Regions from separate parts of the Conexibacter sp. W3-3-2 genome, predicted to be linked through region 1. Evidence: riboswitches for the same ligand, from Rfam matches in the RefSeq annotation. Region 1 holds a riboswitch; each other region holds the start of a gene.

What was found. Region 1 has a riboswitch for cobalamin ahead of GKE82_RS04495 (hypothetical protein). Riboswitches for the same ligand answer to the same signal wherever they lie in the genome.
Region 2: linked by a shared signal. The riboswitch ahead of GKE82_RS16040 (precorrin-3B synthase) and the one ahead of GKE82_RS04495 (hypothetical protein) in region 1 are both predicted to bind cobalamin.
Region 3: linked by a shared signal. The riboswitch ahead of GKE82_RS15950 (CbtB domain-containing protein) and the one ahead of GKE82_RS04495 (hypothetical protein) in region 1 are both predicted to bind cobalamin.

The regions. Positions count from the first base shown of each region.
Region 1 is NZ_WLYW01000001.1:899,995-903,242, reverse strand. Features, by position in the region: gene GKE82_RS29735 (phosphatase PAP2 family protein) at 1-202, shown strand, start outside; gene cobS (adenosylcobinamide-GDP ribazoletransferase) at 172-918, opposite strand; gene GKE82_RS04500 (cob(I)yrinic acid a,c-diamide adenosyltransferase) at 915-1,490, opposite strand; cobalamin riboswitch at 1,523-1,697, shown strand; gene GKE82_RS04495 (hypothetical protein) at 1,724-2,920, shown strand; gene GKE82_RS04490 (DUF4430 domain-containing protein) at 2,926-3,248, shown strand, end outside.
Region 2 is NZ_WLYW01000001.1:3,304,039-3,307,286, reverse strand. Features, by position in the region: gene GKE82_RS16050 (MOSC domain-containing protein) at 1-702, shown strand, start outside; gene GKE82_RS16045 (hypothetical protein) at 707-1,357, shown strand; cobalamin riboswitch at 1,406-1,532, shown strand; gene GKE82_RS16040 (precorrin-3B synthase) at 1,570-2,727, shown strand; gene GKE82_RS16035 (precorrin-8X methylmutase) at 2,724-3,248, shown strand, end outside.
Region 3 is NZ_WLYW01000001.1:3,282,205-3,285,452, reverse strand. Features, by position in the region: gene GKE82_RS15960 (histidine phosphatase family protein) at 1-85, opposite strand, end outside; gene GKE82_RS15955 (CbtA family protein) at 297-1,049, opposite strand; gene GKE82_RS15950 (CbtB domain-containing protein) at 1,068-1,256, opposite strand; cobalamin riboswitch at 1,306-1,425, opposite strand; gene bluB (5,6-dimethylbenzimidazole synthase) at 1,514-3,248, shown strand, end outside.

The DNA.
Region 1 (3,248 bases):
CGCCGGCGCGGCCGCAATGGTCGGGGCCGTGGCGTTCAGCCGACCCGGCAAGGTCGCCGAGTACACGCTCACGCGCCCGACGTGGACGGCCGGGGCGATCGCGATCGCCGGGCTCGCCGCGCTGCTCGCCGCCGCGCTCGCACGCACGCTCGGCGGACCGGTCGCCGACGCTCAGGACCAGGCGGCCGCGAGCACCACGTAGGTCGCCAGCTCGACGACCTTGTTGACCGCGCCGAAGCTGTCGCCGGTCACGCCCCCGAACTGCCGGGCCAGCACGAGCCCGCCGCCGAACGTCAGCACTACCGCGACGCCGACCGCCAGCAGTCCCGGCCCGACCCCGGCGCACAGCACCGCGACCGCCACCGCGAAGACCGACGTGACCGCCAGGCCCACCGGCGTCGCGCGCACGAGCGTCCCGGATCCACCCGCGCGCGCGGGCGCCGCGAGCAGCGAGTGGGGGAGGACCGACCAGCGGCCCAGCACGTGCGCGGTCAGCGCGGCCAGCAGCACGTCCTCGCCGGACAGGCCGACCAGGACGCTGAACGGCAGCAGCACCATGAACACCAGGGCCAGGCCCCCGTAGGTGCCGACCCGCGAGTCCTTCAGGATCTCCAGGCGCCGCTCGCGCGTGACGTGCGCGCCGTAGGCGTCGGACACGTCGGCGAGCCCGTCCTCGTGGAAGCCGCCGGTGATCACGATCGCGGCGAACAGCGCCAGCAACGTCGCCGGGGCCGGATCGACCGCGAGGTCGGCGAGCAGCCGGGTGCCGCCGAGCACGCCGCCGACGAGCAGCCCGACCGCCGGGAACCACATCGCCGCCCGGCTCAGCCCGGCGGCGTCGAGCGTCCGGCCGTCGGAGACCGGGATGCGCGTGAGGAACGCGACCGCGGTCCGCGCGTCGGCGAGCGGCCCGCTCACCGGTAGCGGCCGGGCTCCCAGAGGGGCTCGGCGTCGCCGTTGGCGCCGCGCGCGAGGATGAACAGCAGGTCGGAGAGCCGGTTGAGGTAGCGCACGACCTCCGGGTTGGCGTCCGTCACCAGGATCGAGCGGCGCTCGGCGCGGCGGCAGACCGTGCGGCACACGTGCAGGTGCGCGGCGGCCGCGGTGCCGCCCGGCAGGATGAAGCTCTTGAGCGGGGCGAGCGTCGCGTTGACCTCGTCGCAGATCGACTCGAGCCACGCCACCTGCTCAGGGCGCACGCGCAGCCGCTCGCGCGCGGGCGCCTCCCCGTCGGCGGCCGGCTCCGGCTCCGGGACCGACAGGTCGGCACCGAGGTCGAAGAGGTCGTTCTGGACGCGCTGCAGCCAGGCGACGTACCGCTCCGGCAGCCCGTCGACCGTGATCGTCACGCCGATCTGCGAGTTCAGCTCGTCGATGTCGCCGTACGCCTCGATCCGCGGATGCGTCTTCGGCACGCGGCTCATGTCCCCGAGGTGCGTCTCGCCCCCGTCGCCGAGCTTCGTGTAGATGCGGGTGAGGTTGACGGTCATGGCCGCAACGATGTCAGATGCGTCGCGCGCGTAGACTTCCCCGCGTTCAAGGTCGGTGGTGAAGGGAAGTCCGGTGCGAATCCGGCGCGGACCCGCCACTGTGACCGGGGACGCCCCCCGCACGACGCCACCGGGTCATCGACCACGGGAAGGCGCGGAGGGGTAGGCCCGGGAGCCAGGAGACCTGCCTCCGACCACCAGCACACGACCCTCGTGGAAAGGGGTTGCCTGCCATGCAGCACGCCACCCGCGGCCTCCTGGCCGCCACCCTCACCGCCGTCGCGCTCGCGGCGCCGGCCGTCTCCCTCGCGGCGCCCACCGTCACCGTCCGCATCGAGGGCGCCAGCGCGACGCTGCTGGAGCAGACGACCGTCACGCTCGACGGGCGCCCGACGCCCGCCCCGGGGAACTGCCCCGCCAACACGGTCGCCGCCGCCATCGAGAAGGCGACGGCCGGCAACTGGGACCGGCAGGCGTTCACCTCGACGATCCTCGGCGAGAGCCACACCTTCACCCAGAACGACTACTGGGGCGAGTGGCTCAACGAGAAGTACGGCGGCGGCGCGTGCAGCGACGTCGTCGCGGAGGGCGATCGCGTGGTCATGATGGCCGACGTCAGCGGCAGCTCGTTCGAGCCGACCGTCGTCCCGCTGACGCTGACCGGCGCCCCTGCCCGCGTCTCGCCGGGCACCCCCTTCACCGTGCAGGTCGACAAGTACACCGCGCCGACCGGGAGCCCCGGCGAGGGCGTCAAGGCCCCGGCCGGCGGCGCCACCATCCGCGGCGCGGGTGTCACGACCGCCGCCGACGGCAAGGCGACGGTCACGCTCACGCAGCGTGGAGAGACGACGCTGAAGGCGTCGCTGCCCGGCACGCAGACCGGCGGCCTCGTGATCGACTCGCGCTCGCCCGCCGTCACCGTCTGCGTCACCGACGGCGCCGACGGCTTCTGCGGCACCACGAAGCCCGGTCAGCCGCCCGCGCCGCAGCCGACGACGCTGCCCGCCCCCTGCCAGACGCTCGGCGACGACGGGCTCTGCGGCACGAAGGACACCCGCGCCCCCGGCGGCAGCATCGCCTCGGTCACCGAGCAGCAGCGGTTCGCGCGCGGCAAGGGACCGCGCACCCTGGCGGGCCGCGCGACCGACGCCCAGGGCATCGCCAAGGTCCAGCTGCGGCTGACCCGCACCAACGGCCGGACCTGCCAGCGGTTCGACGGGGCCCGTGAGCGGCTCGTCACGACCAAGAAGTGCGGCGCCGCGAACGCGACGTTCTTCGACGCCGGCACCAGCGCCGACTGGTCCTACCTGCTGCCGTCCGCGCTCCCGAAGGGCCGCTACGTTCTGGACGTCCGCAGCACCGACAGCACCGGCAACGTCGACCGCACGCTCCAGCGCGGCCGCAACCGCGTCGTGTTCTTCGTGTCCTGATGACCGTGCGCCCGCGTCCCGTCCGCCGCCTCGCCGCGCTGCTCGCCCTCGTCTGGGCGAGCACGACGCTCGCCGCCTGCGGGCTGGGCGCGGGAGCCACCCCGACCGACACCCGCCTGACGATCACCCAGGACTTCGGCACGAAGGTCCTCGACGAGCGCGACGACCCGCAGTCCCGGGGCGCCGACACCGTCATGCGGCTCCTGCAGCGCAACGCGAAGGTGCAGACCCGCTACGGCGGCGGCTTCGTGCAGTCGATCGACGGCGTCGCCGGCGGCACCCGCGACGGCCGGCCGGTCGACTGGTTCTTCTACGTCAACGGCGTCCT
Region 2 (3,248 bases), 2.4 Mb from region 1:
TGGCCCGTCAAGTCGATGGGCGGCGAGCAGGTCGACGCGCTCGTGGTCGACGGGCGCGGCGCGGCGGGCGACCGCACGCACGCGCTCTACGACGTCCACCAGGACGCCTCGCGGCGGCTGACCGCCCGGCAGGCCTCGCGGATGCTGCGCTGGTCGGCGCGCTACCCGGACGTGGCGCCCGACGCGCTCGACCCCGACGACCCGCCGCTGCCGCACCTGACCGCACCCGACGGCGCCGGCCCGTGGCGGTGGGACGACCCGGCGCTGCCCGGCGCGCTGGCCGCCGACCTCGGCCGGTCGGTGACGCTGCGCCGCGACGTGGCCGGCCAGCAGGATCTCGGGGGCACCGTGCTGCTCACGACGGCCGCCACCCACGAGGCGGTCGAGGACGTGCTCGGCGACCTCGACCTGCGGCGCTGGCGCACGAACGTGCACGTCCGGCTCGACGGCGTGCCCGCGTACGCGGAGGAGGACTGGGAGGGCGGGTCGATGGAGATCGGCGGCGTGCCGTTCACCTTCCTGCACCCGTGCGTGCGCTGCGTGATCCCGACGCGCGACCCGGACACCGCGGAGCGCCGCCCGGAGATCCTGCGCTGGATCACGCGGGCGCGCAGCGGCCTGTTCGGGATGAACGCCCGGCCGACCGCCCGCGGAGTCCTGCGCGTCGGGGACACCGTGACCATCGCGCCGCCCGGCCGTTGAGCGCGTGGGCCACGCGCTGCTGCTGCTCGCCGTGACGGCCGTCGCGGCCGCCCTCGCCCACCGCTTCGCCGGCGGTCCGGGCGTGCCGTCCGCCGCCTCACGACGCCTCGACGATCCCGAGGGCGGGCAGGAGCGCAGCCGTCCCTGGTGGCGGCTCGTCCTGGCGCTCGGCACGACCGTCGGCGGGCGCCGGCTGCGGGAGCGGCTGCCGCTGCGGCGCGGCCGGCGCGCCCCCGACGCGGTCCCCGGCGGGACCGGTCCCGTCACCGGTCGGCGCGACGGGACGCTGCTGCTGCCCGGTCCACGCGACGCGGCGCACGCGCAGGCGGCGACGCGCGCCGCGCTGCTGGCCGTCGCGTCGACGGTCGGGACGCTCGGTGCGACGGCCGGGGACGCCTGGGCGGTCCCGCCGCTGTCCGCGCTCGCCGCGGTGGCGGTCGGGCTCGCCACCGTCCGTCCCGGTGTCGCGCATCCGGCAGCGGCCGCCGTCGTGGTCGCCGTGCTGAGCGGCACGGCCGCCGCCGTCCTCACGGGCGTCGCCGCCGCCGTCGCCGTTGCGGGCACGCTGCGGCGTGGCCGCGACCGGAGCCGGCGGCTCGGCGTCGCGCTCGCGGTGGCGCTCGTCGCCGAAGCGGTCTGGCGACTGTCGGGCTGACCCCTCCCCCGGAGCGGGCGCCGACCGATAGCATGCGCCACGCGACGCACGAGGAACCCGGTGCAACTCCGGGACGGTCCTCGCCACTGTGACCGGGGAGCGACCCCCATCGAGCCACTGGACCCACCGGTCCGGGAAGGCGGAGGGAAGCGACGATCCGGGAGTCAGGAGACTCGGCTTCGCGCATCACAGTCCACGATGGATGGAGTGCTGTGCCCGTCACGGTGAAGGACCCATCGGCGCGTCGCGCGCCGTCAGACCGCGCTTCCGCGCACGATCGCTGCCCGGGGCTCCTGCGGCCGCACGAGGCCCAGGACGGCCTGCTCGTCCGGGCCCGCCCGTTCGGCGGGCGGATCGGGGCGGCCGCGCTGCGCGCCGTCGCAGGCGCCGCCCGTCGCGGCAACGGGATCGTCGAGCTGACCGCGCGCGCCAACCTGCAGGTGCGCGGCCTCGCGGCCGCCGACCTCGAGCCGCTCGCCGCCACGTTCGCCGCGACCGGGCTGCTGCGCTCCGCCACGCACGATCGGGTCCGCAACGCGCTCGCCGACCCGCTCGCCGGTCGCCGCGTCGGCTCGCTCGCCGACGCCCGCCGGATCGACGCCCTGCTCGACGCGCTCGACGACGCGCTGTGCGCCGACCCGCGGCTCGCGACGCTCCCCGGCCGCTACCTGCACGTGATCGACGACGGCAGCGGCGCGACCGCCACGGTCGACGCGGACGTGCGCCTCACCGCGCGCCCCGACGGCCGCTGGGAGGTGGGGGCCGGCCCGCTCGGCACCCGCGTGGAGACCGACCCGGTCGCGGCCGCCGTCGCGCTCGCCCGCCGCTTCCTCGCGGTGCGCCCGCCGGGCGCGTGGCGGATCGCCGAGCTGCCCGGCGCGTGCGCGACCCCGTCGGCCCCCGCCGCCGGGACCGCCGCGCCGCCGCTCGTCGGCGTGCTGCGCCAGCCCGACGGGCGCGACGCGGTCGGGGCGCTCGCCCCACTGGGCCGCCTCGCCGCGGAGACGCTCGACCTCCTCGCCGACGAGGTCGGGCGCGGCGCGCGCGCCCGGGTCTCGCACCGGCGGACCGTCGCGCTCGTGGACCTGGAGCCCGGTCGCGCCGGCGGCGTCCTCGCCGCCCTCGCCGCCAGCGGGCTGGTCGTCACCCCCGGGACGGGCTGGGAGGGCCTGACCGCGTGCGCCGGACGCGGGGCCTGCGGGTCGGCGCTCGCCGACGTGCGCGCCGCCGCGGCCGCACGGGCCGCGGAGCGCCCGGCGGACGCCCCGCGCGAGCACTGGTCCGCCTGCCCGCGACGCTGCGGCCAGACCCCGGAGGTCCGGCGCGCCGTCACCGCCCGTCCGGACGGCGGCTGGGAGGTGCAGGCATGAGCACGTACATCCAGGACGGCGCCGAGATCTACCGGCAGTCGTTCGCCACGATCCGCGCCGAGACCCCGGGACTGGAGGCGCTCGACCCGGTGCTCGAGCGGACCGTCGTGCGCATGATCCACGCGTGCGGCATGACCGACCTGATCGGCGACGTCGCCGCCTCCCCCGGCTTCGGCGCCGCCGGCGAGGCCGCGCTGCAGGCGGGCGCCGCGGTGCTGTGCGACACGAACATGGTCGCGTCGGGCGTCACGCGCCGCCGGCTCCCCGCCGACAACCCGGTGCTCTGCACCCTGACCGACCCGCGCGTCGCCGACCACGCCGCCGCCATCGGCAACACCCGCACGGCGGCCGCGGTCGAGCTCTGGGCCGACCACCTCGCCGGAGCGCTCGTCGTCATCGGCAACGCCCCGACCGCCCTGTTCCACCTCCTCGACCTGCTCGAGGCCGGGCGGCTGCCGCGCCCCGCCGCGATCGTCGGCGCGCCCGTCGGCTTCATCGGAGCCGCCGAGTCCAAGGAGGAC
Region 3 (3,248 bases), 2.4 Mb from region 1:
CCGCGGCGACCTCGGCGAGGGTGCGCCCCGCCCAGCGTCCGAAGTCGGCCTCGGCCAGGGCGGCGACGGGCGTCGCGTCGGGCAGGCCCAGCAGCGCGGCGGTCTCGCCCGCCCGCGGCAGGGGGAGCGCAGCGCGCCGTCACGCGCCCAGCCCGCGGCGGCGACCGCGGCGGCCCCGGCGCGGGCGGCGGCCACGCCGGTCGCGTCCAGCGGCTCGTCGTCGGTGGGGAAGCCGGCGGCGCGCACCGCGGCGGTGCGCGCGTGCCGGACCAGCACCAGCCGTCGCACCGGGCCTCCTAGGTCGTCACCGCGGCCCGCGCGGCGGCGGGGCGCAGCGCCCGGTCGGCGGCGATGCCGTAGCCGATGCCCAGCGACGTCCAGAAGACGAGCTGCGTGCCCAGCGAGCTGAGCCGGAACTGCCACAGCAGCGACGCCGGGAAGTCCGACGGCACCTCGTCGACGTCGGGCAGCGCGAGCACGAGGACGAGCGCGAGCACCCCGAACGTCAGGACCATCGCCAGCGGCCGGCGCCACGGCTCCTCCCCGCCGCTCTCGGCGAGCCGGCCGACGCGGATCGCGGCGAGCACCGACAGGGCGCCGGCGACGAGCAGGATCACGTAGTAGGCGGTGCGGTCCCCGATCGTGTCGGGGTCGCCGACGGCGGGCGGGTTGGCCGGGTACTTCACGAACGGGAGCGCGACGAGCGCCACGAACGCGCAGCCGGCGATGACGAGCGACAGCTGCCAGTCGCTGCGGGCGCGGCCGCGGCCACGGACCGCGAGGAACACGACCGCGAAGATCAGGCCCATGGCGACGCCGTAGAGGACGTTGCCGAGGAACAGGCCTCCGCGCTGCGCGTCCCGGGAGACGACGACGTCGGAGATGTGGGCGGGGATGAAGGTCAGGCCGGCGTGCGCGGCGGCCTTCGACTCCTCGATGTCGATGGCGTCCTGCACGAGCGGCTCGCCGACGAGGTACGCGAACAGGCCGGCGAGCAGCCCGGCGAGCACGCCGACGACGACCCCCCGGCGGATGGGAGCCCAGGTCATGGCTATGTCCCCTGGCCGCTAGTGGCAGGGCACGCCCAGCAGGTGCCGGGCGTCGTGGACCAGCTCGTGCAGGAAGCTGCCGGTCTGCGAGACGGCGCCCTGGTCGAACTGGACGAGGTACAGCAGCACCAGCATCGCGGCCGCCGCGACGATCGCGGGGAGCAGATCGCGGACGGGGACGGGCGTGGGCGCAGCGGTGGTGTTCATGAGGCCTCCCGGGATCAGGCGTCCCGAATCGATGGGCCGTGGCGGGCGGAGTGTCCTGGCTCCCGGATCGCTGCTCGCCTCGCCTTCCAGCCCGTTGCGGGCCGTGGCTGCTTGAGGGTCGCTCCCCGGACACAGTGGCGCGACCGCCCCGGATTTCAACCGGGTTCCTGCGCGCCGCCACGTGGTTCGTCGGCCAACCTAGCGAACGCGACGCACGAACGTCAACGACGCCGTGTCGCGTTACCGTTGTCGCCCCCATGTCCCGGCCCCCGTCGTCCTCCGACGCGTTCGTGCGCCCGCCGACCCCGGCGGGATTCGATCCGTCACGGGCCGCGGAGCGGGCGGCGGACCCTCGCGCGTGGCGGTTCGCGGACGACGCCCGTGCCGCGGTCCACGCGGTGATCGAGCAGCGCCGGGACATCCGCCGGTTCCGCCCGGACGCGATCCCCGACGACGTCCTCGAGCGCGTCCTGACGGCCGGCCACCGGGCGCCGAGCGTCGGGCTGATGCAGCCGACGCGGTTCGTGGTGGTGCGCGACCGGGGCACGCGCAGCGCGATGCGGACGATCGCGCAGCGGGAGCGTCTGCGACAGGCGGAGCGGTTCGACGAGCGCGCCGGGCACTTCCTGGACCAGAAGATCGAGGGGGTCGTGGAGGCCCCGATCGGCCTGGTCGTCTGCTGCGACCGCGGCGAGGACGGGGCCGAGGTGTTCGGCCGCGGCACGATCCCGGAGACCGACGTGTACTCGACGGCGTGCGCGATCCAGAACGTGTGGCTCGCCGCACGGGCGGAGGGCCTGGGCGTCGGCTGGGTGAGCTTCTACCGGCCCGACGACCTGCGCGAGCTGCTCGGGATCCCGGCGCGGGTCGAGCCGATGGCGTGGCTGTGCCTCGGCTGGCCGGACGAGCGACCGGTGCGGCCGGGCCTGGAGGCCGCGGGCTGGGCGGCGCGGCTGCCGCTGCGGGACGTGGTGATGGAGGACCGCTGGGACGACGCCGCGCCGGTGAGCGCCCGCGCCCGAGCGGCCGGGGCCTCGTCCTCCGCCGGCCGTGACGGGCTCGGCGGTGCGGGGCCGGACGTCCGGGCGCTCGTCGCCGCCCGGGACCGCTTCGACGAGCTCGTCACGCCCACGGGGAGCCTCGGCGCCCTGCACGCGGTGGTCGAGCGGTGGGCGTCGATCACCGGGGCCGCCCCGCCCGCGCAGCTGCGCGCCGGGGTCCTGGTGGCGGCCGCCGACCACGGGCACGTCGGCCGCGGGACGAGCCTCTTCGACGGCACCGTGTCGGGGGAGATCCTCGCCGCCACCGGCCGCGGTGAGACCGCGGTCGCGGTGCTGTGCGCGGCGGGTGGTCACCGGCTGCTCGCGGCGGACGTCGGGCTGCGCGGACCGCGGGTGCCGGGCGTGCGGGACCTGCGGATCGCGGACGGCACGGCGGATCTCGTCGGCGAGGACGCGCTGTCGGCGGCGCAGTTGCGGGCGGCGCTCGAGGCGGGCGCGACGCTCGTCGACGAGCTCGCCGACGCGGGCGTCGACTGCGTCGTGCTCGGGGAGATCGGCATCGGCAACACGACGACCGCGGCGGCGCTGGCCGCGGTCCTCGGCGTGGCCGGCCCGGAGCGGCTGGTCGGGCGGGGCACCGGCAGTGACCACGCCGGGATCGCCCGCAAGCGCGCCGCGGTGGAGGCGGTGCTGACCCGGGTCGGCGGGCGCGCGCTCGGTGGCCACGAGGCGCTGCGGACGGCCGGGGGCCTGGAGCTGGCGGCGCTCGCCGGGGCGACCGCGCGCGCGGCGGCCCGCCGGCTTCCGGTCGTGCTGGACGGGTACGCGGCGAGCGTGTCGGCGCTGTGCGCGGTCCGGGAGGAGCCGCTCCTGGCCGAGCACCTGATCGCCGGTCACCGCTCCGCCGAGCCCGCGCACGGCCTCGTGCTCGCCGAGCTCGGCCTCGAGCCGCTGCTCGACTTGCGCCTGCGCCTCGGTGAGGCCTCGGGCG